DNA from 4 places in the Lysinibacillus sp. FJAT-14222 genome. Region 2 is predicted to be linked to each of the others. Evidence: riboswitches for the same ligand, from Rfam matches in the RefSeq annotation. Region 2 holds a riboswitch; each other region holds the start of a gene.
What was found. Region 2 has a riboswitch for cobalamin ahead of AN161_RS13275 (iron ABC transporter permease). Riboswitches for the same ligand answer to the same signal wherever they lie in the genome.
Positions count from the first base shown of each region.

Region 1 (7,885 bases), on a different contig from region 2:
ATAACTACAAAAATTGTTCATGGGCTTTATATCATTCTAACAGATATCACTACTATGGCAAATCAGGACACTGAAACTATTATTGTTCTGGGGAGATAGATTAGTATGAAGAAATTTTTATCTTTATTTCTATTCACAGTTTTTTTATTTTTAAATGCCTGTAGCACTACACATACAAACCAAGTATCAAGTATTGCTGAAGAGCTTAACAATATCGAAACCAATCATATTTATAAGAATGGAGTACTAACAACTAAATTATCAGTTCCAGAAAACCTAAGAAATGAAGAAAACTTCAGTATTATAATGGATTTAAAAATGCAAAATATGGATCATAATATTAAAGATATAAACCTATCAAAAGAACAAAACTATTATGCTGCCAAAATTGAATTACCAATGGAAGGTATTTGGAATATAAATTATCAGTATGTTTTAGATGAAAATACTAAAATTGATTCCTTTACTGAAGTTTTTGGTAAAGTCAGTGAAGAACAAATAGATGATGTGACCCTTAATATTACAACAGATCCCGAGGTTATTCAGCCAGATAAAGAAGGAATTCTAAACATTACACTTCATGATAAACAAAACAATATTATTCAAGATTCAAAAGTAAGTTTACAATTTGATTTACTGGAAAGGGATATTCATTTTACGGAGGATTTAAAAAGCGAAAATGGAGTTCATCAATTTAAAGGTAAATTTGAAGCAGGAATTTGGAATGTTACTATACATGCCTTTGCAGAGGGAAATGAGCATTTAATGGAAACTGTTATTTTACCAATTGGTACAGAAGCTGTAAAAGAAGTAGAGAGAGAATCATTAAAAAAGGGGCATCAACATTAATATATTTTCGTGGCGATGTTATGAATAGGAGTAACGAAGAAAGCTCAATTTCTTATTTTTAGTTTTTAACACTAGTGTTACGCAAAAAGTTCTGAATTTTCCATTTAAAATGTTGACACAAAAACCACTTTGACGTAAATTTAAAATAATTGCATAAAAGCATTAGGTGCCCATTGCGGGAGAATAGGGAATAAAGTGAAAAGCTTTAGCGGTCCCACCACTGTAAAAGGGAGTTTCATAGAGAATGCCACTAGCATCGTTCTGGGAAGGTTCTATGAAATGTTGAAATTCAGCCAGGAGACCTGCCTATCTGCTTCGGTTATATAGACGATGGAAAAGTCTGTAGTTTATTTGTTATGGAATAAACTACAGGCTTTTTATTTTTTCTCTAAATCATTCTTCGAGTAACAAGGGCAAAAAAGAAAGGGGAAATTTTCATGCAATTATTACAACAAACGATTCAAAACATTCAAAGTGCCGACCACAAAATGATGGAGGAAGCAAGAGAACGCATAGATGCACTTTGCAAGCCGCCTAGTAGCTTAGGGAAGCTGGAGACTCTAGCTGTGCAACTATCCGGTATTACAGGCGAACTATTTCCTACGATAGATAATAAGGCAATTATTGTCTGTGCAGCAGATCATGGTGTTTGTGATGAAGGAGTAACATCAAATATACAAAATGTGACGGTCTTTCAAACGTTAAATTTCCCTAGAGGAGGAACTGGTGTCTGTGCTATCGCAAAAATCACAGATGCAAAAGTTGTTACAGTAGACGTTGGCGTAAAAGAGGATATTCCACTTGATGCTGGTGTCATCATAAAAAAAATAAAATATGGAACGGACAATATGGCAAAAGGTCCTGCTATGTCAAGGGAAGAAGCCATTCAATCTATTGAAGTAGGAATTGAAGTAGCTACAGAAGAAATAAAAAAAGGGGCGAATGTACTCGGGACAGGAGAAATGGGGATTGGTAATACGACGCCAAGTGCTGCAATATTATCGGTTCTTTGCGAGTGTCATCCAATTGAAGTGACGGGATTCGGTGCAGGTGTTGGACCAGGAGGGATTGCGCATAAAGTAGAGGTCATTCACAATGCCATTGTATTAAACAAACCAAATCGCGATGATGCTATTGATATTCTTGCAAAAGTTGGAGGGTTAGAAATAGGCGCTATGGCTGGGGTAATACTTGCAGCTGCTGCAAATCGCAAACCTGTAGTGATTGATGGCTTTATTTCTACTATTGCTGCTCTTATTGCATACGAACTCGAACCAAAAGTAAAAGACTATATCATTCCTTCTCATGCCTCCGAAGAACCAGGTGCTAAAATTGCTGCCGAATTGCTAGGAGTTGAACCGATGCTACATATGAATATGCGATTGGGCGAGGGATCTGGCGCAGCTTTAGCGTTTCCTATTTTGGACGCAGCTTGCTCCATGATGAAAAACATGGCTACATTAGAGGAATCTATGCAGCTGTTAGAGAAGTAATCATATGAGTTTTCAATTAAAGAAATACTAGTGCCTTCACATATTCTCGACAAGCACAAAGTTTACTGAGGATTTAGGAGAAACACATATTCTAAAAAAACAAGCCCAAATAACAGCTATTTGGGCTTGTTGTTATGCAGCGGTATAAGGAAACTTATCTATGCTCGATTCAACTTCCGCAACGGTAAACGCCATTTCTTTATATATGAAAGTATTCTTAGTGCTGTGATCACACCAAATAATACATATAAAAAGATATCCCCTGACAATAATTCAAGTCCAATGATCAGTCCTGCTAGTGCTGCCCAAACGCCATAGACTTCATCACGAAGAACTAATGGTTTACGTCTAGCTAATAAATCACGAACAATTCCACCACCTGATCCTGTTAAAACTGCAGCTACAATAACGGCACTAATAGGCATGTCGAGCTTCACAGCATAAAGGGCACCTTGAATCGCAAATGCCGATAATCCAATAGCATCAGTGAAGTTGCCCCAACGATGCCAATGTTGAATGAGTCGATGTGGAAATAAGAAAAAAATTGTGATGGCTGCAATGGCAATTTGGAACATCATATCTTGCCCCCACAGTGTAGTTACAGGTAAACCTATTAGTAGATTTCGTATAGCTCCACCACCGAAAGCGGTTACGATACCGAGTATATAGACGCCGAATAAATCGTATTCTTCCTCCATTGCAATTATTGCCCCGGAAATAGCGAAGGCAATTGTTCCAATGATACTAAAAACCTCCCAAGCCAACCCTTTCACCCCTTATGTGAATAAATCATTTCATGTTGTTGTAGATTACATACTAGAAAACTTTAAGTTACCTTTTTGTATCTAGAAGTTTTTGCCAAGAAAAGCATCGACTTATGATTTGGAATTATCAGATATCAAATATCTCATTATAGCAGAAATAAATAGATTAAGTCCGTAATTTGGCTTAGTGCCTAATGCAATTAGCAAGTTTTGCAGGCAAGCTCACAAATTGTTAAGATAAGATTTGAACAAATGTGAAATGGAGAAGAATATAATGACTTTTACAACCAATTTAACGGAAGAAACATTAGCATTAGCTGCTAAAATAGAAGAAAAGGTACGCCCTTTTCATGCCAAGGTAGAAGATATGGCGTTCTTCAATCAACAAAAAGTGCTTGCAGCGTTCCGAAAGCATCAAGTAAGTGACTATCATCTGCACCCGTCTAATGGTTATGGCTATGATGATGAAGGGCGTGACAATCTAGAACGAGTTTATGCAGAGGTCTTTGGAGCGGAGGCTGCCATTGTACGTCCGCAAATTATTTCTGGTACACATGCAATCACACTTAGCTTATTCGGAGTGCTTCGTCCTGGTGATGAATTACTTTATATTTCAGGTCAGCCGTATGATACATTGCAATCAATAGTTGATGGTGGCGATAAGGATACTGGCTCATTAAAAGATTATAAAATCGGTTATAGCCATGTGGATTTAATCGATAATCAAGAGATTGATTGGGAAGGTGTTGCAGCTGCAATTACACCAAACACAAAAATGATTGCTATCCAACGTTCGAAGGGCTATGCAATACGCCCATCCTTTACCATTTCACAAATTGCAGACATGTGTGCAAAAATCCGTGAATTAGCACCAGCTGCTGTTATTTTCGTTGATAATTGCTACGGTGAATTTGTGGAGGCACAGGAACCGACAGAGGTTGGGGCTGATTTAATGGCAGGCTCACTCATTAAAAATCCTGGTGGAGGCTTAGCGAAAATTGGTGGTTATATTGCGGGTCGTGCAGATTTAGTAGAGAAATGTGCTTATCGTATGACTTCACCAGGTATTGGTGCTGAAGCAGGAGCAACATTAAATACGCTCGGTGATTTCTATCAAGGATTTTTCCTTGCGCCACATGTTGTATCTCAAGCATTAAAAGGTGCCATTTTCACAGCTGCTATGCTAGGGGAAATAGGCATGAATACATCGCCAAGGTATGATGCGAATCGTACGGATTTAATTCAATCGGTTTCTTTCCAAACGGCGGAACAAATGATTGCTTTTTGCCGTGAAATTCAAGCGAACTCACCAATTAATGCGCATTATGCACCAGAGCCAGCGTATATGCCTGGCTATGAGGATGATGTCATCATGGCAGCTGGAACATTCATTCAAGGTTCCAGTATTGAGCTGACAGCAGACGGTCCTATCCGTCCGCCATTTACAGCATTTATTCAAGGTGGGTTAACATACGAGCATGTGAAATTTGCTATTTGTAGTGCCGTTCAAACGATAAAAAAATAGGTAGTTAAAAACTATTCAAAACTTCCATTTTGAATAGTTTTTTACTTATGGACAAAAAATTGAAGATAACATTTGTTGAAACGTATGCCATTTATATAAGTTGATTGGAGAGGAGGCTTGACGACTCCTTGGGGATTAGCGTCTCATTGGACGTCCCCCAGGAAGCTCTGCTCTGCGCGAAAGCGAAGCGTCAGCGGCAAATGTTTTATCTGTGCGAAAGCGTAGCGGCAGCAACAAAGCGCCAAGTCGGAACGGAAATCAACCCCACGTTAGGATAATAAGCTTAGTTTTTTACAATTTTTCATCATTTCCAAAAATATTTCAATCCGTGTAAGGAAACCTCACATGAGTGGTTGACAGTGTAAATTTTTCGTTATATTATTAGCAGGTATTGGAGGGGACTTAAATGAGTCGTGAAATTAGACGAACTATGCCGTTATTATCCATGAATATCGTGATGCAATTGACCGAGCTTTCGGCACGCCAGATTCGTTATTATGAAGAACACCATTTAATTGAGCCGCACCGAACAGAAGGCAACCGTCGAATGTTTTCATTAAATGACGTCGATATATTGCTGGAAATTAAAGATTACTTGGAACAGGGTATGAACATGGCGAAAATTAAAAAGCTGTTCGCCAAAAAGAATGAACTTGTTACAACAGAGGACTCAGATTTAAGTGACTCAGAATTACGTCGCATCATGCGTGAGGAAATGCGTCAAGCACAACGCATGCAAAAATCATCCATCCGTCGTGGGGATTTATCTCGATTCTATTAATAAAAGGCAACATCGTTTATTACTTTTAACTAGAATAGAGTAATGATAAAAGCTAGACAATTTATAGGAGTGTGGAAAACTGTGGGTAAATACACAAAAGAAGACATTAAAAGTCTAATTGAGGAAAAAAACGTAAGCTTTATACGTTTACAATTTACGGATATTCTTGGCACAATCAAAAACGTTGAAATTCCTGTAAGCCAATTAGACAAAGCTCTAGAAAACAAAATGATGTTTGATGGCTCATCCATTGAAGGTTTCGTACGTATTGAAGAATCAGATATGTATTTATATCCTGACTTAGATTCTTTCGTAGTGTTCCCTTGGACTTCTGAAAAAGGGAAAGTAGCACGTTTTATCTGTGATGTATACACTGCTAAAGGCGAGCCATTTGCTGGTGACCCACGAAACAACTTAAAACGTATCCTTAAGAAAATGGAAGATATGGGATTCTCAAGCTTCAATTTAGGACCTGAGCCAGAGTTCTTCTTATTCAAATTAGATGCAAAAGGTGAACCTACATTAGAAGTAAACGACCACGGTGGTTACTTCGACTTAGCACCGACTGATCTTGGCGAAAACTGCCGTCGTGATATCGTATTAGAGCTAGAAGAAATGGGCTTCGAAATTGAAGCATCTCACCATGAGGTAGCTCCTGGACAACACGAAATCGACTTTAAATATGCAAACGCAGTCTCGGCTTGTGACAACATCCAAACGTTCAAATTAGTTGTTAAAACAATTGCTCGTAAACACGGCCTACATGCTACATTCATGCCGAAGCCATTATTCGGGGAAGCTGGCTCTGGTATGCACTTCAACGTTTCATTATTTAAAGGTAAAGAGAATGCATTCTACGATGAATCTACTGAACTAGGTCTTTCAGAAACAGCAATGCAATTCATGGCAGGTGTCCTTGCTCACGTTCAAGGCTTCACAGCTGTGACAAATCCAACAGTTAACTCTTATAAACGTCTTGTACCTGGTTATGAAGCACCATGTTATGTAGCATGGTCAGCTCAAAATCGTTCACCACTTATCCGTATCCCATCAGCACGTGGTCTTTCAACTCGTGTAGAGGTACGTTCAGTGGACCCATCTGCAAACCCTTATTTAGCAATGGCTGTTATTTTAGAAGCAGGTCTTGAAGGCATTCGCCAAAAATTAACACCACCAGCTGCCATTAACCGTAACATCTACGTGATGTCTGAAGAAGAGCGTAAAGCGAATGGTATCGAAAACTTACCACCAGCACTTGACGATGCTTTGGCATTACTTGCTAAGGACAAAGTATCTCAAGAAGCTTTAGGTGAGCATATCTACGCAAACTTTAAAGAGGCAAAAGAAATCGAGTTTGACATGTACCGTACAACAGTACACCAATGGGAACGCGATCAATATTTAAAAATGTACTAAAGATATTAACCGAGTGCCTAGTAAAGGTGCTCGGTTTTTCTATTTAAAATAAAGAACTTGATAGTAAATACCATAACGAGAAATGATAGAGATTAGGCATTTTTCACAATAGAGTGCTTTTGAAAATCAATATAAAGAAGCGATGAGGCATAATTTAACCTCATCGCATATTTCATTAATATCCCATATGATGATGGTACGGCATATGGTGATGATGATGACCCATGTCATGGTGATGGTGTCCCATGTGATGGTGATGGTGTCTCATATGATGCGGCATATGGCAAGGCTCAGGTGGCATTTCACAAAGTGTATGGGTCTCGCAACATTCATCCACTACAGCCTCAGTACAAGGGAAATGATACTGATGATCAATCATATGCTTATTAACTGTTGTTACATGTGTTGGCTGTACATGTGGTACAACTGTATGGATGTAATTAGTGCGTACATATTCCTCTGGTGGACAACAATGTGGTGGCTCAAATTGAGTTGGGCCCATTTGTGGTGGACAACAATGTGGACCTGCATGATGATGATGATGGCGCATATGTCTATGCATGGTAAAACCTCCTGTTTTGATAAGTTGTGGTTCATAATTAACATATGAGATGGAAGACAGTATGGTCTATTTGTATGCCTATTAAGGGCTGGTTAAATCTCTTAGGCAATCAAAATAGGTTGATTTAGAAGAGTTTCATACCAATTTTAATGACGTGAACTATCATCGAAAGGAGAAGAGATGTAATGCATGTCAAAATTTAATGGATTTATAACCATTTCTATAATTTTTTTATGGTTGGGTAGTTTATTATAGTTTGACAGTGCACAATATGTAAGGGAGAACGTACTGAAAGAAAGACATTTGAATTAATCATTTAGAAGAAATGGGCTAAATTCAAAAGTAGTAGATGGTACACATAAAAGATTAGCTAAAGAATAATTGAGTTTTGTTAAATTGTTTTTGTTAAAAAGAAGAAGTTCGGATTTATGAGATGAGGAATTATTACAATAAAAAATTATTTTGAACTGTATAAAAATCCGGTTTTTTGTTAGG
Region 1 covers NZ_LIYL01000021.1:212,152-220,036, forward strand. Annotated here, with positions in the region: gene AN161_RS10580 (hypothetical protein) at 1-74, shown strand, start outside; gene AN161_RS10585 (hypothetical protein) at 106-849, shown strand; cobalamin riboswitch at 997-1,174, shown strand; gene cobT (nicotinate-nucleotide--dimethylbenzimidazole phosphoribosyltransferase) at 1,287-2,342, shown strand; gene AN161_RS10595 (trimeric intracellular cation channel family protein) at 2,501-3,106, opposite strand; gene AN161_RS10600 (methionine gamma-lyase family protein) at 3,381-4,631, shown strand; gene AN161_RS29595 (hypothetical protein) at 4,760-4,909, shown strand; gene AN161_RS10605 (MerR family transcriptional regulator) at 5,038-5,412, shown strand; gene glnA (type I glutamate--ammonia ligase) at 5,494-6,828, shown strand; gene AN161_RS27505 (spore coat protein) at 7,004-7,390, opposite strand.
Region 1: it holds a riboswitch for cobalamin, as region 2 does, so the genes downstream of both, cobT (nicotinate-nucleotide--dimethylbenzimidazole phosphoribosyltransferase) here and AN161_RS13275 (iron ABC transporter permease) in region 2, are expected to answer to the same signal.

Region 2 (7,885 bases):
ATCAGCGTCACAGATGAGACCCTGGAGCGAGCAAAGCGAGTAAAGCGGCTCACATCGGACGCCCCCAGGAAGCTCTGCTCTGTGCGAAAGCGTAGCGGCAGCAACAAAGCGCCCAGTCGGAACGGAAATCAACCCCTCGCTTTGCCAAAAACCATAATTACAACCTTAATTTTTTGGCATAATAGGCTTTGATATATCAATCACTTTATGTAGTTTCTAAATCTTCCTTCGCGAATTGCTCTGGGATATACATTAAATATGGCTTACCTGTAAGTGGATGTGTTTGAATATCGGCATAAACGCCAAAAACATCTTGTAATAATGCCGGTGTAAGCACTTCTGCTGGTGTTCCAAAACAAACAATTCGGCCTTGCTGTAAAACATAAATTTGATCGCAATACATAGCTGCAATGTTTAAATCATGTATTGCAGCAACAACTGTTAAATGTAGAGTTTGAATTAGATCCATTAGCTGCAATTGATGCTGAATATCTAGATGATTTGTTGGCTCATCTAAAATAAGGACCTGCGCTTGCTGAGCGAGGGCACGAGCAACCATCACACGCTTTTTTTCTCCACCCGAAAGCGAGCTAAAGCTGCGTTTCTCTAAATGAGCGATACCTGTTTGGTTCAGTGCATCTTTTACAATTTGAAAATCTCGTTCTTGATCAAACTCCAATAGTTTTTTATGAGGTGTTCTCCCCATACTTACTAAATCATGTACTGTAAAATCGAATAAGACCGGTGTTTCTTGACTTACAACTGCTAAATTTTTAGCTATGCCTTTACTCGATTGCTTTAAAATATCCTGTTCATTTAATAATACTGTTCCACTTTCTGGTTTTAATAAACGATACATATTCTTTAATAGCGTTGACTTCCCACTACCATTAGGACCGATTAGCCCAACAAATTGCTTGTCCTTTATTTGAACACTTACTTCATGTAATATGCGTTCATCAGAAATGGAGAAAGATACTTGTTTCGCTTCTAATGTCATATGCTTTAATCTCCTTCACCGAAAGAATAATTGTTACGACGTAGCAGCCAAATGAAAAATGGTCCTCCACAAAAAGCCGTGATGATTCCAATTGGCATTTCTTCAGGGGCAATTAAAATTCTGGCAAGTGCATCTGCCCAAACTAAGAAAATCCCCCCTAGTAAAGCGCTAATCGGTATAACATATTTATGGTTTGAACCTACAATCTGCCGTACAATATGTGGAATGATTAGGCCGACAAATCCGATTGAACCACTTACAGCGACAAGCACACCTGTTAATAATGATACTAATAAGATAAGCTGTATCCGAAACTGTTGTAAGTTGACCCCTAATGTGACAGCTGCTTCTTCCCCAAGAAGTAATAAATTTAAGCTTCGATAGTGAAGCCATAACAAGGCAAATACTACAATAAAAATAACTGCAGGAATTAAAAGATTACTCCACTTCGCACCAGCTAGGCTTCCTAGCATCCAAAACATGACTGCCTTCATTCCCCCCTCTTGCTTCGACGTCATTAATATAAAATTTGAAATAGCAGATAAAATAAACGACACCGCCATCCCTGAAAGTAAAAGTCTAAAGACAGAGACTCTACCGCCCACACGCGATAAGAAGAAAACTAACCCCATCGCTGTGAGAGAACCTAAAAATGCAGATATGGACAGAGCATAAACGCCCAGAAATGAAAAAGCACCTAATATGATGACAGCTGTGGCACCAACTGTGGCACCAGAAGAGATCCCTAAAATATATGGTTCAGCAATTGAATTACGAACAAGTGCCTGAATAGCTGCTCCAGCAATTGCCAAGCCCGCTCCAACGATAGCAGCGAGTAATACACGCGGAGCTCGTATTTGCCAAATGATAATTTCCTGTGAGCGACTCCAATCTTGTTCGATTGAATTTTGTATAATTGGGATTTTAGAAAGGATGACCTTCCATACATAAAGTGGCGTAACGGAAACCGATCCAACCATAATCGCAATTGTCATTGAAATTATAAGTACTAGTAGAAGAGTCATTGAAAGTAGCATAAATTTTTTATTCATTTGTTTATTAACTCCTATCATTCATTATAAATGAAGCAAAAAAGGGTATTCCATGCAAATTACGCATAGAAATACCCTTGATTAAACAAAGTCAGAAGGATTTCCTTCTACTATTGTCCGTAATCGCTTTCATCCTCGTGGGCATTACAGGAATCACTAATTGGCAGGTCTCCTGGCTTCGAATCAATGTTACTATGATGGCCTTCCCATTCTAGAACAGTGGCTAAATCATCATAGAACTCCTCGTTACAGTTGCGGGACAGCGTCGGATTTGCACCGACTTCCCTTTTAAGTGACACATTGTATAAGATGTCACACCAATAGTATCTAATATTTTAAAATTATGACGATTCTATCATATATTTTAATAGTTAGTCTATAACTAATAGTTATTTATCAACTTAAGCAGGATAAAAGTTTTTGTGTTAACCTAAACAAATTATAAGGTTGACACAAAAACTTTATTTTTTTACACTATTATTATCAACATTACTTTTTAGGGGTGAAATAATGACAACAGTCGCGGAACACACGCATCACAAATTAAGAACAGTCGATATTGCCTATATTGGACTATTTTCAACATTGATAATGATAGGAGCTAATATCACGTCCATTGTACCTTTCATGATGGTTGGTGGAGTACCTATCACATTGCAAACATTTTTTGCTATTTTAGCAGGGCTTATTCTTGGTAGTAGAAAAGGGGCACTCGCTTGCACTGTTTATATGTGTATCGGTTTAGCAGGTGCACCTGTATTTGCACGTTTCAGCGGAGGCTTTGGACAAATTTTAAGTCCTACATTTGGTTTTATTGTCTCTTTTATAGTTGCTGCATTTGTCGCGGGGCTTATTGTAGAACGCAGTGGAACGAAGACAAGTTATGTAGTTGCTGCATTAATTGCAACAGCAATTAATTATTTACTAGGGACAAATTGGATGTACTTTGCCTACAAGCTATGGGCTAGTGCTCCTGATGCTTTCACTTATAAGATAGCATGGCTTTGGATGATGCCTCCTTTGCCAAAGGATATTATTTTAGCTATATTTGCGGGTATTTTTGCATACCGCCTTCAAAAAGTTTTAAAAATAATCCCTATTAAATAAAGAGATAAAAAACTGTCCAAAAGTATATAGCATACTTAATTGGACAGTTTTTGGTTCATCACCAAAAGTTGTGGATGACTTTTGTTAAAACGTTTACTATGCAAATAGTTGATTGTAGTGGAGACTGGGCGACTCCTCGGGGATCAGCAATAGAGGAACGAAGGCTAAAACCATCACGTCCTGTGATAACACCTTCGTGACCAACATCATGTTGGCCCGAGACCCTGCAGCGAAGCGGATGTTTTCTGTGCGAAAGCGTAGTGCTAACGTAGCGGCAGCAACAAAAGCGGCTCATCAAACGCCCCCAGGAAAGCGCCTAGTCGAAACGGAAATCAACCACACGTTTATGGTGCTGATCCCAGTTTTTTATTTTTAAACGTATTTTTTCATCCAGTTTAAGAAGTTATCAATAACTACATCTAGGAATTTGATAGTACCTTCATCTGTTAAATTGCCTTCTGTATCAAATTTAGTGTGTACTGCTCCAATATAAACATCATTACCACTAAGTAATGGTGAATTCACACCAGGTGAGAATAAAATATCTCGTAAATGTAATTGTGCTTTAACAGTACCTAAGTTACCCATTGATGCCCCCATCATGAATGATGGCTTGCCTATCATTACTTTGTCTATACGAGATAACCAATCGATTGCGTTAACCATAACACCCGGTACTGTACCATTATATTCTGGTGTCAACCAAAGAACTGCATCTGCCGCTTTGACTTTTGCCTTAAAATCTAATACTGGTTGTGGTGCTTCATTTTCAATATCTTGGTTATACATCGGTAGATCTTTTAAGCTTAATACTTCAAGATCAATTTTTTCTGCATAACGCTTTTGAATAAATTTTGCTAATTGCATATTATAAGATTCTTTACGGATACTACCTACGATTGCTACTACTTTCACAATGTTTCCTCCTAAATGTACATTAACTTTATTATTTGTAAAGCAACTTTATTTTATACCGCTCTAATAATAGGTTGCAAATTCCTCAACTGGTTTACGATAACCACGGAAGCGGCGACTGCTTTCTTTTTCCTTACCTATTGTCATCATTAGTGCAATTTCATGTGTTTCTGGCACATTAAAAAGAGCCCTCATTTGTTGCTGATCAAAGCCAATCATTGGACATGTATCCCATCCGCGATTTTTGGCCGCCAGCATAAATAACATAGCTGAAAGTGAAGCGTTACGAATGGCTTCCTCTTTCATAAATTCCTCGCCACGTTCTTCATAAAATTTCGTATTTTCAGCAACAAGATTTTCTAACTCACAAGCATTAATAATGCCTAAGTCTACCATCCCTTGACTAAGATTAGCAGTATTTTTATAGGCTTCTTTATCTCCTAATACAAGGATGACTCCTGAAGCTGAATGCACTTTATATTGCCCAAAAGCTGCCTCTCTTATTTTTTCTTTCATTTCTTCATCCAACACAATGATGTAATTCGTATGCTGTAAGTTAAAGGCTGAAGGAGCAAGCTTAACATCCTCCAAAATGGGACGTATATCTTCTTCGCTCATCTTGATGCCCTCTATAAAATTATTTGCAGAACGGCGCTTATCTATTAGCTTTGCAAATTCCATCTAGCTGACCTCCAATTATTTTTCTGTTAAGAGTATGTAATTTCCATTCAGTAGAGACTTATGTTTCTCTGCTGAATGGAATGAAAGATATTACTCATATTCTTTATCGAACGTAATCGTACTTCTTACAGTGTCAATAGGACGAACAAGTTCTTCAATTTGTGCACGCTTCGGCTCTAAAAATGGTGGCAATGATAATTTTTCACCTAAAGTTTCATAAGGCTCATCGCCCATAAATCCTGGTCCATCAGTAGCTAACTCAAATAAAATTTGTGGTGCTACTCGTGCATAAAGTGACTCAAAGAAGTGACGATTTACATAACCAGAAGTATGGAAGCCAAAGCCTTCAAATCGTTCAGTCCATTCATCTAATACAGCCCGATCCTCTACGCGGAATGCAGCATGATGTACTGTACCGAAACCTTGACGTGCTACCGGTAAAACTGTGTTGAATTCTACAACCATTTGTGCACCATTTCCGCCTTCTCCGACCTCAAATAGGTGGAAATCTCCTTCCTCTGCAATTTCTGTAAAGAGCATCACTTTTTCTAGCATTTCTTTGAAATATTTAAAATCAGCAACTCTCACAAAAACCGGGCCTAGGCCTGTAATTGCATATTCCAGAGGAATCGGTCCATCTTGCCATGGAGTGCCTGATGCAACACCTGTATTGTTTTCATCAGAAATAAGTTGATATTGTTGGTCGTCAAAGTCGACGAAGGATAAAGTTTTTTTGCCAAACTGCTCTTTAATACCTGTATGTTTAACATTTAATCGATTGAAACGTTCTACCCAATAGTCTAATGCTGCATCTGTTGGTACGCGGAATGAAGTTTTTGAAATCTCATTTGTTCCATGCACACCTTTTGGAATGCTGGGGAAATCAAAAAATGTCATATCAGTACCAGCGCTACCTTTGTCATCCGCAAAGAATAAATGATAGGTTTGGATATCATCTTGATTAACCGTTTTTTTCACTAATCGCATCCCTAACACATAAGTAAAAAATTTATAATTCTCTTCAGCACTGCTTGTAATAGCAGTAACGTGGTGAATTCCTTTTAAATGATTCATTTTCTGTTCCTCCAATTTATCTCGATTTCGAGATATTTGCGTAAAATTTTTTATTTATTAACTGCGTTTAAACCAACCTTTTTCAGAGACAGAATCATTGTGTCCTTCTCCTTTTGATCTAATACTTCAAAAATCTCGTTAATTTTTTGTTCATGCTTTGGAAAAATTTCTTCCATCAACGTTTGTCCTTCACATGTTAATAAAACATATGTGACACGACGATCCTTCGGGCAAGCACGTCGATATACAAAGCCTTTTTGTTCGAGCTTATCAATAACATACGTAATACTACTGCTTGCGATTAATATTTTCTTTCCAATCACCTGAATGGGTTGTTCACCATGGTGGTACAAAAACTCAAGGACCGAAAATTCGGTTTGATTTAAATCATATTGAAGTAAATCTCTCTTTGTTGCATCTTGAATCGTTTGATATGCCCGGAACAAGACCGTAAAAGCTTTTAAATTACGATTGTCTTCCTTCATACGACTCCCTCTTTCTAATTTACTTCGAATTCATTTATCTTTAATTCGAGATAATAATAACATATAAAATAATTAACGGCAATCCTTTTGTTTTCTCACAAAAAAGGCATCCCCTAAACTCAGGAGATGCCCCTTCATGTATCAATTACTGATTAATAATAGTAATGGCGGCCGTCGTTTTCCTCATAAACAGCCTTTGCTAGACGAACTGTAGATATTGCCAAATCTGCATACGTCACTTTCCCAGTAGCATTGAATTTATTTTGCTGTCCATCAATTAAGCCCATCGCACTTACTAAAGCAATATAACCTGTGTACGCTTTGTCAATTGAGCCTGCATCAGCAAAGTTTAATTTGTAAATGTCACTATGCTTAGCAGCTTTCTCTAAATTTAGTACACGTACTAACCATTCTGCAAGCTCTTGACGAGTCAATTCTTTATCTACTGCAAATTGATCCGCCGGTTTTATAATACCCATGCTTACAGCTTGTTCAACGATTCCGTATAATGGGTGCTTTTTGTCAATGTTATTAAAGGATTGCTTCTCGTCGCCTCTTCCATACGGACCAAAATCATAATATCCGTATGATAATGATTTAACTAAGATTTTCAAAGCTTCTCCCTTGTTTACCGCTGCATCAGCATTAAAGTTTGCTGGGTCTTTAACCTCTAATACATTTTGGTGTAGTAAATAAGTTAATTCTCCTCCAGCTTTTGGATGTGAAATAACTGGTTTTTCTTTGGCATCATCAACATTTTGAATCCATTTACCAGTTGTTGCATCAATACCATTGAATATGCTTCCATTATAAACTGGAGAGTATACTAAATCATAGTGGTGATTATCCTCTCCATCCTGTTTTGCATACTGAAGCTCCAATTTTAGCCCCTTATTGAACGTTTCTTTTGCTTTATCCGCAGGAATAGCTTTGTTTACAGCCGGCCAATTATCAATCTTGTGATTACTAATATTTAAAGAACTTAATTTCCCATCTGCACTAATACCAACAGAAATTTCGTCCCCTAGTACAGCAATGCCATTGACAATACGTGGGAAGGAGAAGTAATACCGTTTACTGTCTTTGTCATACATAGTTTCTTCTATTGGTTTTGAATAGTTATGAAGATAGGACGGAGCCCACGCTTTTAAGTAGTCTATCGCTTTTGCTAACGCAGCATCTTTTGCAATTGGTTCTACTTTCTGATCTGTCTCCATGAAATCTCTACGTATATCCCAGTAGTCTGTAATCTCACCTGTTGCCTTGTTCACTTCAAATGATGTGCCATAGCCGCTACCATTTCCTAATTCATACATATAATTCACTGAATAAATTGTCTCACCATTTTCGTTTTCTCTTTCATCAACCGACTCAATTTGTAGCTTCACTTTGTCTGAATCAATTTTTAAGAAAGACTTAGCTAACTCTTCAACTTCTGCTAATGTAATGTCCTTCTTTCTAGGTTCAAGTGGTTGCGATGCCAGTTTTTCTACACCTTTTGCCGTTGGTACTTGAGAAGTAAAACCATTCATTGTATGCCACTGCCCATTTAGTGCATGTACACCAGTGAA
Region 2 covers NZ_LIYL01000025.1:33,647-41,531, reverse strand. Annotated here, with positions in the region: gene AN161_RS13280 (heme ABC transporter ATP-binding protein) at 206-1,000, opposite strand; gene AN161_RS13275 (iron ABC transporter permease) at 1,006-2,052, opposite strand; cobalamin riboswitch at 2,197-2,389, opposite strand; gene AN161_RS13270 (biotin transporter BioY) at 2,563-3,159, shown strand; gene AN161_RS28860 (hypothetical protein) at 3,356-3,535, shown strand; gene AN161_RS13265 (NADPH-dependent FMN reductase) at 3,532-4,074, opposite strand; gene AN161_RS13260 (nitroreductase family protein) at 4,138-4,755, opposite strand; gene AN161_RS13255 (ring-cleaving dioxygenase) at 4,846-5,829, opposite strand; gene AN161_RS13250 (MarR family transcriptional regulator) at 5,880-6,314, opposite strand; gene AN161_RS13245 (YcdB/YcdC domain-containing protein) at 6,467-7,885, opposite strand, start outside.

Region 3 (7,885 bases), on a different contig from region 2:
AGCCCTTAATAACGAAATCATTGCGTCGCTCTAATACTGGCTCTGTACGCCAAAAGTCAAACGTACGATCCTGCTCATCTTTATTGACAATACTTGAGAGCACGTAAGAATAAGAGTGATTATGGATTACCTCCTGCTGCGCTAAAATAATCATTAACGCATTTAAGCTGGAATCTGTTAAATAGTCTGCCACTTTGCCAGCAAAATCTGTTTGTACACTATCTAATAGTGCCAGTAAGCCAATTATTTTTAAAAATGATTCCTGTTCATCCGCTGATAGCTCAGGAAATTGCTTGACATCATTGCTCATATTAATTTCGAATGGTGTCCAGAAGTTACCAAGCATTTTTTTATACTTTGGATAAGCCCAGCTGAAACGCACATCATCCCAGTTTAAAATGTTTGAAGAACGTCCGTTGACAATTCCTGTTGAACGGTTCGGTGCATCTTTATCCATAATTTGTCGTTTTATAATTGTTGTCATTGTTACTTCCTCCTAGCTCGCGCAAGACTCACATTCTAGCAATTCTACAGATGTTGAGCGCACATAATATGTCGTTTTCACACCGCTCGCCCAAGCATTCATATGCAGTGCTAGTAAGTCCTTCGCCTTAATCGTATTTTGAACATATAAATTAAGTGAAATGCCTTGGTCGATATGACGTGCTCGTGCAGCATTTTGTTTGATTGTCCAATTTTGATCGATGAAATAAGCAGATTTATAATACCAAGTCGTCACTGGTGATAGATCTGGTACTGTTACTGGAATTTTGTAATCCTTTTTCTCCTCTGAATAACTCTTTTGGAAGATTGGATCAATCGTTGCCGTACTGCCCGCTAAAATGGATGTTGATGAGTTAGGGGCAACCGCCATAACATAGCCGTTGCGCATACCTTTTTCCGCAACCGCGGCGCGTAACGCATTCCATTTATGACTGTCATAGCCACGTTTGTCAAAATACGCACCAGTATGCCAATCTGAGCCTTCAAATAATGGGTAAGCACCTTTTTCACTTGCCAAATCGTTGGAAGCACGAATTGTTAAATAGGCAATTTCCTCATATAGCTTGTCCGCGAATTCTACAGCATCCTCAGACTCCCATTGAATTTCTTTCAAAGCTAGTAAATGATGCCAACCAAATGTTCCAAGTCCAATCCCACGGTAGCGCAAGTTTGTACGCTCTGCCTGTTTAACTGGAATTGTATTTAAGGCAATAACGTTATCTAACATACGTACTTGAATTGGAATCAATCGTTCTAGAACACCAGCCGGTACAGCTCTACCTAAATTAATAGATGATAAGTTACAGACAACGAAATCTCCTGGCTTGCGACGTGTTACGATGACATCATCTTCTAAGGTAATAGACTCAAATTCAGTAGCCGACATATTCTGGAATATTTCTGTGCACAGGTTCGAGCTGTAAACCATCCCTTCATGCTTATTCGGATTCATGCGATTTACTTCATCACGATAGAACATAAACGGTACGCCTGTTTCAAGCTGTGAACGCATAATACGCTTCATAATATCAATAGCCGGTACGCTCTCACGACTTAATAATGGATTGGCGATACATTCCGCATATTTTTCTCGGAAGGAACCGTCACCTTTTTTCTCATCGTAGAAATCTTCTAGTGAGAAGCCCATGACCTCTCGCACTTCATGTGGGTCAAATAAATGCCATTCCTCACGTGCCTCAACAGCTTCCATAAATAAATCCGGTAAGCAAAGCCCCGTGAAAATATCATGGGCACGCATACGCTCATCCCCATTGTTTAAGCGTAAATCTAAAAACGTAAAGACGTCCTTGTGCCAAACATCTAGATAGACAGCAATTGCTCCTTGTCGTTGACCAAGCTGATCGACTGAAACCGCCGTATTATTAAGCTGTTTAATCCACGGCAATACACCACTTGATGCACCTTTAAAGCCTTTAATAGATGAGCCACGGCTACGAATTTTGCCCATATAAACACCAATACCACCACCGTATTTCGATAATGTTGCGACATCTGTATTCGTGTCATAAATGCTTTGTAAACTATCATCTACTGTATCGATAAAGCAGCTAGATAGCTGTCCATGCGTTTTGCCTGCATTCGATAATGTCGGTGTGGCAACAGTCATATATAAATTACTCATCGCCCAGTAAGATTCACGTACTTTTTCTAAACGATTTTCTGTTTCATCCTGCATAAGTGTCATCGCAATGACCATCCAACGTTCCTGCGGTAGCTCCACTGGTGTTTTCGTGTAATCACGGACAACATAGCGATCCATTAATGTTTTTAAGCCAATATACGTAAACAATTCATCACGGCTTTGTTCTAAATAAGAAGCAAGTTCCTGAAGCTCCTGCTCACTATATTTTGTTGTTAAACTTTCATGATACAAACCAGCCTCTGTATAGCGCGCTAATTGTGCTGGGAAAACCTTATAAACATCTTTTACCGAAACACCGCGGCGCATTGCAAATTGGTCATATAATTTTTCTAAATAAATTTGCGCTGCGACAAATGTCCAGTATGGCTCCTCTTCGTCAATTAGGCTAAGCGTTTGTAAAATCATCGCATCCGCCCATGCTTCAAATGTGGCATTGTCGTTTTTTCGTAGCCATCGATCCGATAACCTTACAAAACTTTCAAGTTCATCCTCCGTATAACTTTTCTTAAGCTTAGCCATTTGCTGTTCGATTTGAATTGTCATGTACACATTCTCTCCCTTTCTTTCTCCAGACAACACAAAAAAGCGATCACGCAACATCTATCGGTTACGTGATCGCTGTAAAATCGGAAATGGAAATGAAGGACATGCACACAAAGAAGTGAACAAATCTCTCGCCTCCACTTCTCAATCCCCGAAGAATGTGTTGCTGTCTTGAACATCTCGGCAGGTCTCCTGGCTCATGCTTCCTCCAAATGATAGCCTTCCCATTTTTCACAGTGGCCTATTCATCATTTGTCAGCACTTACAGTTGCGGGGACAGCTTCGGCTTAAGATGACTCTTTTTCCGAATTCCCTTTTAAACCATATTGGTACCGTTTGTCCAAAATACTATATATTGTGTTTTAACTCCTAAACAAATCTAACATATTGTGTTTACTGTTGCAATAGGCGATTTGCCCCTTGCAATTTGTAATGTGCTACTTTTTCTCGAAGCAAGCCCTAATACAATGCAGTTTTACGTAGTTTTTCAAAATTTCTAGGAAATTTTTTTTGTGCCAGCTGCTCTTTTTCTGGATGTATTCCGAGTAAAATGACTGCACATGGACCAGCTGTTTTTTCAACATCTAACGAACTTCCGACCTGTTGATCATCAAAAAGTCGTGTAAATTCTGCTTGCAGCCCCTTTGATCCAACTGGCCAAACTTGCTGCACAATTTCCTCTTTCCACGCCTGAAAAATAGGTTGTAGCTGTGCGACATCCTCAGGCTGCGCAAGGACTTCATTGCCTACAAGCGGCAGTCCATATGTGTACCAAACAAGGTATTCATGCTTAGATAATGTACGTTTCTGCTGCTCACCAAGCATCGTAATGGACAAACCTGATTGTAAAGTCGGCATATTGGACTCTGTGCTACCGTCTATTGGTGGACAAATAAGACCAACCTCATCGAAGACCTGTTGAATGCCGGCAACATAACGAGACCATGCAGCATCCCCTGAAAAATTAGCTAATAGGATATGTGTCGGTAAAGCATTTGCCGCAAGCTGCTCTAAAAAGGTAACACGTGCGGTCAAGTATGCCGTTAGTTGATCTGGGGCAGACACAATATCTTGTGGTTTTTCACCAATTGCTGCGGCATTATCTGTTGTAGTAATGAGCCCACCTACTTTTATTGCATTTCTCAATGTACTCGACCTTCCTTACGCACAAACACCTTAGACAGAATTGGCATCACAATGGCAACGATGACTAAATTAATAAGTGTTGCTAATGGAAGACTAGTAAGAGAACCCCAGTAAAACGCCGGACTAATGATAAAGTAAAACGGTAATGGTGAGACAACGCCGTTTAAAATAAGCGCAACAGGCCATTTCCAAAAATGCATTCCTTTTTTATGCATAACCCCGAAGATCCATACAACAATAAACATTTCCACTGCGATAATAATATGTAGTGGTCCATATAGAAAACCCGAAGTTAAGGCTGAAATCAAGTGCCCAATTCCCCCCGCAACCCCAGCTAATACTGGAGATAAAAATACAACGCTCAAAAATGCAGGAGCAGAGTCCAACGCAGCAGTTGTAATAAATGTTGGAATTTTAATGACTGCACCCACTGCACAAATTGCCGCTACCATGGCAGTGAGCGTCAATTTCATCAATCTTTGTCGATCCATCCCATTCCCTCATTCCTTTAATATTTGGCTATTCATTATAACGTGTGGTTGATTTCCGTTCCGGCTGGGTGCTTTGTTGCTGCCGCTACGCTTTCGCACAGATAAAACATTTGTTGCTGCCGCTTCGCTTTCGCACAGAACAAAGCTTCCTGGGGGCGTCCGATGAGCCGCTTGGGCCAACAGATGTTTTTTGCGCGAAAGCGTAGCGACAGCAACAGCATGATGTTGGTCACGAAGGCGTTATCACAGGACGTGATGGTTTTAGCCTTGGTTCCTCTATCGCTGATCCCCAAGGAGTCACTCAGCCTCCACTCCAATCAACTAACAAACATAGCGAAGGTTTTAACAATCATCAACCCAAACATTTTTAATGAAAAGCCTTCTAAATTTTTCAAATCTATATTATTTGATTAGTTCCCCGATACCGTACCAGATGCGTACAACGAGTTCGGCTTCAGCAAATAATGCCTGGTACAAACGCCCACATGCATCACGTAATAATCGTGCCTGTTTTTCCATTGGCACAACTCCCCGTCCCATATCGGTCACAATAATATACAGTGTACAATTTTCTTCAAGAGTCTTTAGCCTTGTCAAAATGGTTCTAATAAGGGTTTCATCATCCTCAAGATCTTGTGTTATGAGCCACTTCTCTAAGTTTTTAATAACAAGTACATCACAGGCAGGAGTATCATCAGGTACATAGCCATCTACAAGCTCAACTTGTTGATCTGCAAGCAATTTCATAACATAGTCGGTTTTTCCACTATAGGCTCCTCCGATAAAGACATGCATCTCGCTCCCTCCTCCCAAGCCTTTTTTGTAAACGTTAAAGAAAACATTTTATCATGCGGTGTTTGATACGACCAAAAAGGTTGCTCAGTTGGTGCAAATGCAACAAGTAGCGCTCGAATGACTCCACCGTGTACAACGAGATGATAAGTATCTTCATCTTTTGGTAATGCTGTGAATCCTTCAATGACACGCGCACAAAATACATCGAAGCCTTCCCCTTTTGGAGGTGGTGACTGAACGGGATCATCTAACCATGAACAATAACGACCATCCGATTTTAAGTCCTCATATGTTCGCCCTTCAAATTCTCCAAAGTTCGACTCTCGAAATCTTCTATCTGCCATGTAAGTTGCATTCGGAAAATAACGAGCAGCTGTTTCCCTACAGCGTAGCAAATCACTACCGTGCACTTTCGTGACACCTTTATCTACAACAGAAAGCAAAGATGCATCAGCTAATGACGAGTCTGTCCAGCCAATATATCGCTTTTCCAAATTTTCCTTTGTTGGTGCATGTCTCATTAAGCGCACAATAACAACGTCACCCACAGAACAACCTCCATCCCTTCAATTGATGCACCGAGTAAATCCCCTGAAACGCCACCAAAGTTGCGCACTGTAAATTGCCGAAAAACTAGAAAGGCAATCGCTAATACAGCTATCAGCACTAATGGAACAATTGAGAAGCCTATTACAAACAATAAGCTACTATACGCCACAACTAGTGTGATAAGCATAAAGCATATAAGTAATCCCGGCTTAATATGTGATTTAAAAAAGTAGGCAAGCCCTTTTTCTTTTGAGCACTTCAGCGACATAAAATAAAAACTCATGCCTACTCGTGTTAATAAGGGAATAAAAATAAGCATCCAAAGAGCTAACTTATGCTGCACGAATAGTTCATGCAGTATAACAAATTTACCTAGCACTAAAAATAGCACTGAAAGTACACCAAATGCACCGACACGTGGATCATCTAAAATTTCAAGCCGCTTCTCTCGGTCCCGATACGAAAAATACGCATCCCCCATATCAATAAAACCGTCTAAATGTAAACCACCAGTAAATAAAGCGAGTAATCCGATAATCACAAAAGAAAGCAATACCTCACTGCTCGCCGTCCATTCTGTTAAACCATATATCACCGCTGCCACTAAGGTGCCCATAAGAGCCCCAATCCATGGCAAAAAGGCGAACATCCCTGTAATAGTTGCCTTCGTTAAAGGAATTTCTTTATGTACCGGCAAAACTGTAAAAAATTGAAATGCAAGTTGTATGCTATGCCAGAAACTTTTCATCGTCTTGCCTGCCTTCTTTTAATTTTCTAAGCGCGTTCATTATTTCCACTTCTTTACGATACCATAATTAATTTCATACGCCTCATCCGCTATAGAAACGAACCATTGATGTAATTGTCCGAGCATTTGTCGATATAATTCAACTTCCTCGTTTATATATGGAGGCTCATCGAATAATTCATTCGAGACGACAAAAAACGTCACCCTTTTCTCAAGTAACGTCCCTACTGCCTTTTTTAAAACACGAAGCTTCTCCTCTAAACAGCCTGGTTGTTCCACACAGGGAGTCCCCATGTCATAACCCTCATAAAATGCATTTGTCAGCCATGTAGTCACACAGTCCCATAACACGATATCTCCATCGGTCAGTTTATGCAATGTACCTGCGATTTCATAAGGTGCTTCTATCGTAAGCCACTCGATATTTTGCGCTTGTCTGTCTGCCTGATGTCGCATTATCCGCTTCTCCATTTCACGATCCATCGCTACTCCAGAAGCAATATAAATAAGTCGTTGTGCTTGCATGAACTTTGTTTGATAGTGAGTAACAGCCGCTTTTTCAGCAAAGTGGGATTTACCACTGCGTACTCCCCCTGTAATGAAAATCAGTGGCAATGGTTACGCCTCCTATTGTAAATGTTGAATGTTACCGATATCTTTAACGACCCATTGTTGCTGGAATTGTTCAATGATCGTTACACTTGTACCATTAATGAATGGTGCTGCCCAAAGCTGATCGATGCTTCTGCCTAAAATGGCGTTTATAATACATTTAATCGTTACAGCATGGGATACAATTATGATATTGTCCTCCGGGTATTTTTCTGCAATCTTTTTTAACGTAAACATCGCTCGTTCCGTTACCGCACCAAAGCTTTCGGTATGGGTTGCAACGAATTGTGCAGGATAATCGGTATATAATTCATAATCAAGGCGATGCGTAGTCATGATGTCCCCGACTGTTTTCCCTTGCCAATTTCCTAAAAAAATCTCCCGAAAATTATCTTCATAGTATATCGGAAGCTGTCGATCACCTACAAGAATGTGCATCGTTTCCTTGGCACGTCCACTTGAACTACTAAATGCCGCTGTAAAAGAAAAATTTTTCAAATGATCTCGAAGTTTTTCTGCATGTAAAATACCTTTTTCAGACAGTCGCGAATCTAACCATCCCTGTAGCCGATGCTCTTTATTCCACACCGTTTCGCCATGTCTCACTAAATAAAATGTTGTCACCTTTCTCACCCCTAATTAGCGTTAAACCACGCCTGTAAACAGTTCTGTAAATAAGTCATGGCCACAATATCTTTAATCCCGATACGGAACCATTCACCATTTAAGCCCATAAAGTTTTTGGTATGACGTAGTACGACGCCCTTTGATAAACAATACGTAAAAAATGTATCGGCTTGCTGATTTTTTGGTAAGGCAAAACATACATAATTC
Region 3 covers NZ_LIYL01000059.1:181,681-189,565, reverse strand. Annotated here, with positions in the region: gene AN161_RS24645 (ribonucleotide-diphosphate reductase subunit beta) at 1-484, opposite strand, end outside; gene AN161_RS24640 (ribonucleoside-diphosphate reductase subunit alpha) at 497-2,710, opposite strand; cobalamin riboswitch at 2,875-3,062, opposite strand; gene AN161_RS24635 (hypothetical protein) at 3,170-3,856, opposite strand; gene AN161_RS24630 (ECF transporter S component) at 3,853-4,347, opposite strand; gene AN161_RS30385 (hypothetical protein) at 4,510-4,761, shown strand; gene AN161_RS24620 (bifunctional adenosylcobinamide kinase/adenosylcobinamide-phosphate guanylyltransferase) at 4,750-5,142, opposite strand; gene AN161_RS24615 (histidine phosphatase family protein) at 5,091-5,690, opposite strand; gene cobS (adenosylcobinamide-GDP ribazoletransferase) at 5,663-6,439, opposite strand; gene AN161_RS24605 (bifunctional adenosylcobinamide kinase/adenosylcobinamide-phosphate guanylyltransferase) at 6,479-7,054, opposite strand; gene AN161_RS24600 (histidine phosphatase family protein) at 7,067-7,675, opposite strand; gene AN161_RS24595 (aminotransferase class I/II-fold pyridoxal phosphate-dependent enzyme) at 7,687-7,885, opposite strand, start outside.
Region 3: it holds a riboswitch for cobalamin, as region 2 does, so the genes downstream of both, AN161_RS24640 (ribonucleoside-diphosphate reductase subunit alpha) here and AN161_RS13275 (iron ABC transporter permease) in region 2, are expected to answer to the same signal.

Region 4 (7,885 bases), on a different contig from region 2:
TAATTTAGGCTCGACTACTCGACGAATAATGAGTAAAATAGCAGCTAGGATGAATAATTTTACAGCAATAGATATATTTCCAACCAATAGGTAATAAAGACCCCATGGCGCCAAAATGATAATGGAACCGAGGAAAGGAATAACATCAATTAACCATATAATGATTGTCATCGTTATTGCGTATTTTGGCTGGATTAATAGAAGGCCAATAAGTGTGACGCCTCCAATTATAAAGCTAACGAGTAAATGTGCCTTCATATAGCCGAAAATAGCACCTTTTAAACGATTTAAGACAATCTTTAATTTGTTGGCAGTGCTAGGCTTTAAATATTTATAAGTAATTTGTTTTAATTTGGGCAAATCTAGCATAAATAAAAATAGAGCAATCATATAAACGAGAAGACTGATAAATAGCCTTGGAATTTCTGAAAAGAAGGCTGTAACTTTGGTATAATTGAAAATGTTTAAAAAGGATTCTTCAATTTTCTTTATGAAATCCATTGTTGTATTTTGAAGCGAGGTACTTACTTCAGGTGGAAAGTCTTCAGTGTATTTGGAAATGTTTTCTTGCATACTAAGCCACATTTCTGATAGTTTTGAAATATAATAGGGAGCTTGCTTTGAAATTAAAATTATTTGCGACATAAGTTGTGTAATAGTGAAGTAACAAATAATTGAAATTAAGATAACGCTCACTATGTAAATAAAAGCGACTGCAACTTTACGAGACATTTTCCATCGCCGTTTAAAGAAATTAACAATGGGCTCTAAAAAAAATGCACTAACACCTGCTAATATTATGGGAACGGAAACCGGGATAATAAAATATGCAACTACGATTAAAGAAATAATCATAATTAATCTAAAAATCAGTCTCCTAGTATTAAATTTATTCATAGACTCTCCTTCTTTACGCAAATTAAATTAAGTGTACCATAAAAAATTATAATAATATTACGTTCTGAAACAATAAAGGTAGGGATGAATCATGGAAAAAGAGATTATGCAACTTTTTAGTAATTTAACAGAGCGTGACCGCGATATTCAATACGAATCTTACGAAGAATTGATGAAGATTATGCAGGAACCAGTTGATTGGACATATGCAGTTTGGGAACAGCTTGTTCAAGCTCTTACATACAAAAATGGACATGTGCGTGCAAGTGCTGCGCAATTTTTATGCGCGCTCGCAGCAAAAAGTGATCCAGAAGAAAGAGTATTAGAGGACTTCTTAAAGATTTGGGTAGTGACGTATGATGAAAAAACAGTAACTTCAAGGCATACTTTGCAGGCAATTTGGAAAATAGGTATAGCGGGGCAGGTACAAAGAGATTTAGTCGTTTCATATTTGGCAAAAAGGTTCCAAACATGCTTAGACGAAAAGCATCCGACATTAATACGCTATGATATTATTGTATCCTTTAAAAAGCTATTCGATGAAACCAATGACCCGAAACTACTAGAAATTGCGGAGCGTTTAATTGAAGAAGAACAAGATGTTAAATACAAAAAGAAATATAAGAAAGCCATCCATTAAAGGTCATGGAATGGCTATTTTTTTGTGCAAATTTTTTCGGTAATAGAGTATGAAAAAATAAAACGATTTGATCTATGAAGAATGACAGATTCATGTGCGAGTAGAAGGAATACCCTCAGGGGCAGTGAAAATACCCGCATGCGTAAGGGAAAATACCTACATGATTTTTATCCATCGTATTTGTTTATTCCAAACTCCACAGCTATTTTTTCCTATCAATCTATGATAAACTGCTTTATAAGTGAATAATTCTTGCAGAATAAAGGTGCTGAACTATAGCATAATCGGGAATTCGGTGAAAAACCAAAGCTGTTTCCGCAACTGTAAGTACAGGAATCATATGATAAACCACTGTCGAATATCAGATGGGAAGGTTTTTATAATCCACAACAAGTTTGAATGTAGTGAACTGTACAAGCCAGGAGACCGACCTTTATTTGAACGTATAAATACTCTTCGGAAGCTAGGAGAATATGCGGCAAATACATAGGCTATGTTGTGCTATATAATAGACATTATTTATGTTATTTTCGTCGTTTCCTAGGGGTAGGAACGACGTTTTTTTATGCACACTTATTGAAATTTTAGGACAAGTCTAAGAAGGGTATTTATCTGTAGCGAAAGCGAAGCGACAGCTACAATTACGCCAAGGCGCAATTGATAAAGTAAGAGTTTTTCATGAAGGAAAGCGGGGACTTAGATTTGAAAAAAGATGCACGTTATTCTTGTTATCCATTTATGCGTGAAAAGGCATCAACAGTTGATTTTGAAATTCGAACTGATAGCCTTACAACACATATTGGCGTCGCTTTGGCAGCAGTGAAAAAAGAGACGGTAGAGTTAGTAGCGGATGATTTACTAGTTATTTTGCCAATGGCTTACCATGTAAATGGCTCAGTCCGAGGTAAGTTAGCGGTAACTGAAGATGATTTGACTTGGCTAAGTGATCGCTATGATTTTTATGTTAGTTATGTGAAGGAGGAAATACAAAACTTTGTATTACCTCAAGGAACGGAGGCTGCTGCTACATTACATTTATGCCGTAGTGAGGCGAAAAAATCATATCGCGCTTTGCACAAAGTATCTGAAGAACGAGAAGTACCAACTATTCTCTTTGATTATTTAGGATTACTAGCCAATGTATTTTTTGTAATGGCAGTTTATATGAATCAACACGCTGGTATTGCTGAAATACCGTTTCTTAGTAAGTCATACCCAATGAAAAAGAAAAAGGAGAATAAATGAAATGAAGAAATTGTTTAAGCTACAATGGCTGTTTGTGTTGATGCTGGCACTTGTATTAGTAGGCTGCGGTACGAAAGAGGATACTAATAAAGATACTGTTTCTAAGGAAGATCAACAAGTTGAGAAAACTAGCTATAAAGTTAAGGATGACCGTGGTGTAGAAGTAGAGTTTGCTGCAGTACCTAAAACTGTTGTTTCTTTACAACCGAGTAATACAGAAATTTTATATGCTCTAGGCGTTGGTGATAAAATCGTCGGTGCAACGGAGTATGATACGTATCCAGAAGAAGCACAAAAAATTGAGCGTGTTTCTGATTCTGTAACATTCAATAGTGAGCGAATTTTAGCGTTAAAGCCAGATATAGTTATTGCCTATACAACGGGAAATGATGAAACTTTAAATGCATTAAAAGGTCTTGAAGATGCGGGGATTAAAGTGTTTGCCATTCAATCAGCTAAGTCATTTGATGATGTTTACGGTGACATCCAACAAATCGCAACCGTTATGGGAATTGAAGATAAAGGCGAAAAGTTAAATGAAGATATTAAAGCTAAGATCGCTGAAGTCCAAGCGAAAGTCAAAGAAGTAAAAGAACCAAAAAATATCTTCTTAGAAATTAGTCCGAAGCCACAAATATTTACAGCTGCTTCTGGTACATTCCAACAAGAGATTTTAAATGCTGCAAATGTTAACAACGTATTTGCTGAGCTAAAAGGCTGGAAAGAGATATCTGAGGAAGATGTCATTGCGAAAAATCCAGAAGTCATTTTAACAACAGTAAACTATGTGGATAACCCAGCGGCAGAAATTCTTTCTCGTGATGGATGGAATTCAATCGCTGCCATTCAAAATAAAGCGATTTATTATATCGATACTGATATCTCAAACCGTCCAGGTCCACGTATTGGCGAAGCTGTTGAGTTAATAGCCAAGGCGGTATATCCTGAGTTATTCAAATAATCTAATTGAAAATAGCATTTTAGAGCTGTCCTTTATCGAGGGCAGCTTTTTTGATGGATAATTACTCTGGCAGTGAAGACTTCCCTCAACTTGTTCTGATGGAGGGGTGCTTGTGCGATCGGGTAATGCTGAAATCCGGTCCGCTTTGCAGAAAAAGTGATCAGGTAATACCGAAAATCACTCTGCTTCGATAAAGAAAAGATCAAATAAAGTTCCATATCAGTCTAGTATAAGTATTGTATGATTTCCTAGTGTGAAAATTGGTATTATATCGAATTGTTCTATAGAATAGAAATAAGGATGCTTGCTAACTGAGGGAGGTGCAGTGAATGAAACAGTTTGATATGAAGATTATTCCGTTTGAGGCTGTTTACAATTTTCGTGATATGGGTGGGTATAAGACGAGAGATGGGCGTTCTGTAAAGAATGGCTTAATTTATCGTTCAGCGGCACTTGGCAAAATGACGATGGCGGATAAGAAACTTTTTGAAACGCTAGGTGTGAAAACAATTTTTGATTATCGTGATAACCATGAAGCGCAAAATAATCCTAATCCGATATTCCCTTATGCTAATTATATTCAAATACCAGCAAAGGGAAATCATGCCTTCGAGATGCCTACAAACACAGGAGGAAAAGATTTTTATAAAGTCGTAAGTCCAGAGATGTTCCAAGAATTTTACGCCCAAATGCCTTTTAATAATGCTTCGTTTAAGGAGTTAATGATAACGATTCAACACCCTGAAAATTTAGGGCTTGTTCATCATTGTGCGGTAGGGAAGGATCGTACAGGTATTGGTGGTGCACTTATTTTACTCGCTTTAGATGTACCTGAGGAAACGATAATGGAGGATTATTTAGATACAAATGTACATCTAAGTCCCTTAGTAGAACGAATGGCTCAGGCAATTCAGCAAGATTATAGCGATCGAGAATTACAGCAATTTTATGCACTAATGTCTGCCCGTGAGGAGTATTTACAGGCAGCATTTGATGCAATGGATAACCGATATGGCTCTAAGTCAGCATTTTTAGAGCAAGAATTTGATCTAACAAAAGAAAAGCGTGAGCAATTACAGACTCTTTGCTTAACATGATAAGAAACCCTTTCACACGGTCCTGTGAAAGGGATTTTTTTTATGTGTAATACTAGCTTTGCATATTCTTTTGATGTTTGATACATAAACTCTTTACAGCCTAAAAATCTATGATAAGATACTATATATTTTATGAAATGTATAGGAGAAGTGAAAAGTATTGGCGGATACAGGAAAAGAAAGTGATATAAAAGAGACTAACAAGTTAAGTTTATTCCATTTAACATGGCCGATTTTCTTAGAAGTATTTTTATTTATGTTAATGGGACTAGCCGATACATTTATGCTCAGTGCTTTATCAGACAATGCTGTATCAGGAGTTGGTGCAGCCAATCAATATATTCATATTGCAATTTTAATACTTGAAGTAGTTGGTAATGGTGCTTCCATTGTTGTATCTCAATATTTAGATTCAAGGCGCATTTTTGAAGCTGCGAAGATTTCCGCTTTAGCAGTAACGATGAATTTGGTCGTTGGACTAATGATGAGTGTCTTATTCTTCTTCTTTTCAAGTCATTTAATGACCATGATGAACTTGCAGGGGGAAGTGCTTCAATACGCACAAAGCTATTTAGTGATCATAGGAAGCTTTATTTTTTTACAGGCAATTATAAATGCGTTAGCAGCGATTATTCGTGTACATGGTTGGACAAAGCAAACGATGTATGTATCACTAGGTATGAATGTGCTACACGTTGTATTAAATTACGGTTTAATCTTTGGTAACTTTGGATTACCAGAGCTAGGTGTAAAAGGAGCGGCTATTTCTTCCGTAATAAGTCGTGGATTAGCAGTTATTGTGTTTTTCTGGTTGTTGTACCAAGTCATGGAAGTAAGGATAAAGCTGGAATATTATTTTGAATATTCAAAGGAATATATTCGAAAAATATTAAACATAGGTTTGCCGTCCGCGTTTGAGCAGGTGCTTTATCAGTTCTGTCAGATTGTCTTCCTCTACTATGCAACGTATTTAGGATCAGAGACACTTGCAGCAAGACAATATGCGATGAATATTTCGATGTTTACGTATTTGTTTGCGATTGCAATCGGTACAGGGACAGCTATTATTATTGGACGTTTTGTCGGTGCTGGTAAAAAGGCTGAAGCTTACCATCAGCTTTGGTTAAGTGTGAGGGCGGCTTTTATCTTTACGATAATAATGGTTGCAGTTGTGACGATATTCCGTCAGCAACTAATGCGTGTTTTTACTGATAATCCAGAGGTAATTGCCATCGGAGCATCTGTTTTAGCATTAAGTATTCTGCTTGAAACAGGCCGTACGATGAATATCGTGGTTATTAATTCATTGCGTGCCTCAGGGGATGCGAGATTTCCGGTCAAAATTGGATTTTTATCGATGGTTTGTATGAGCCTTCCACTCGGCTACTTGTTCGTATTCGTTTTAGATTGGGGCTTAGTAGGTATTTGGCTAGCGATTTCGGCAGATGAATGGATGCGAGCCATTATCGTATACTTTAGATGGAAAAGTCGTAAGTGGGAGCGTTTCGCACTTGTTTCACCTACAGAACAGAAGGAGGTAAATTAATGGGGGCAATTTCTAAAAGAGCTGCAGGGGCAGCTTTAATGGATAAAAATATAATGCTTTTTGCTTGTCCGATTTGTCAGGAGTCAATGGGTGTTTTTGAGCAGGGTAGACTTATATGTTCATCAAATCATTCTTTTGATATTGCCAAGCAGGGCTACATCAATATGCTGACACATGGTGCTATTTCTAAGTACAGTAAAGACCTCTTTGAATCTCGAAAAGCGGTTATTGATAGTGGTATTTATGATGTAGTAGAAGATAAAATTAGAGAGCTAATTGCTACTGCAGAAACCGTGCTTGATACAGGGTGTGGTGAAGGTTCACATTTAGCCCGTATTATGGCGAAGGAACAAGGGATTGGCATTGGTATAGATATAGCGAAAGAGGGCATTCTTGCTGCATCTCGACATTATCCAGAGCAAATTTGGTGTGTGGGTGATTTAGCGAAAAGTCCATTTGCAAGATCAAGCTTCGACGCAATTTTAAATATTTTATCTCCTGCCAATTACGAAGAATTTAAACGTCTTTTAACTAAGAATGGTTGTGTTGTAAAAGTTGTACCTCAAAGTGGGTACCTACATGAGCTTCGAGCGCAATTATATGCGGATTCTTCCAAAGAGTCGTATTCAAATGAACAAATAGTTGCTCGTTTTAAAGAAAGCTTTGCCGATGTTAGTGTGGAGCGTATTACTTATACAGTACCGCTAGCTACAGAGCTTGTACCAGCACTGCTTGAAATGACACCGATGGGCTGGCATAAAAAAGAGGGAGCAAATATTCAATTAAATGAAATTACGATTGATGTTGATATTTTAGTGGGAAAGGTCTAACTTGCTTTCAACAATTATTTTCTGTACCGAAAGCGTAGCGACAGGTACAGAAGGCTCCAACCTCTATGCCGAGGCATAATTGATTTATTATTTCACATGCAATTGCAGTATACTGGTCTTTTCGATTACAATGGGAATAACTATTGAATAAGGTAGGAATGAGACAGTGTATAAATTTATAGCAAATCTTGTCAAAGTTATATTAAAATTAACGGGCTCAAAGGCGCGTGTATATGAGGAGCAAAACTTACCGAAGGAAGGTGGGTTTATCATTGCGTGTACACATACGGGTTATGTTGATATTTTAAATCTTGGAGTTTCAATGTCTCCTCGAGAAATTCACTTTATGGCTAAAAAGCAGTTGTTTGATATAAAAGGTCTTGGCTGGCTAATTGAACGATTAAATGCTTTTCCGGTTGATCGTGACAATCCAGGACCAAGTGTTATTAAAATCCCTTCACAGTTATTGAAAGAGGGTAAAATCGTAGGGATTTTCCCATCTGGTACACGAAATGCTGAAGGTTCGGATTTAAAGCAAGGTGCGATTACAATAGCACAGCTGTCAAAATCCCCAATCGTACCAGCCGCTTATGTTGGTGCGCGTAATGTCGGTGATGTTTTTAAGCGTGGTAAAGGTTATCTAATTTATGGTGAACCATTTTATGTGAC
Region 4 covers NZ_LIYL01000018.1:148,420-156,304, forward strand. Annotated here, with positions in the region: gene ytvI (sporulation integral membrane protein YtvI) at 1-897, opposite strand, end outside; gene AN161_RS08530 (hypothetical protein) at 989-1,537, shown strand; cobalamin riboswitch at 1,784-1,987, shown strand; gene AN161_RS08535 (hypothetical protein) at 2,240-2,782, shown strand; gene AN161_RS08540 (cobalamin-binding protein) at 2,784-3,743, shown strand; gene AN161_RS08545 (tyrosine-protein phosphatase) at 4,073-4,840, shown strand; gene AN161_RS08550 (MATE family efflux transporter) at 5,001-6,386, shown strand; gene AN161_RS08555 (putative RNA methyltransferase) at 6,386-7,216, shown strand; gene AN161_RS08560 (1-acyl-sn-glycerol-3-phosphate acyltransferase) at 7,383-7,885, shown strand, end outside.
Region 4: it holds a riboswitch for cobalamin, as region 2 does, so the genes downstream of both, AN161_RS08535 (hypothetical protein) here and AN161_RS13275 (iron ABC transporter permease) in region 2, are expected to answer to the same signal.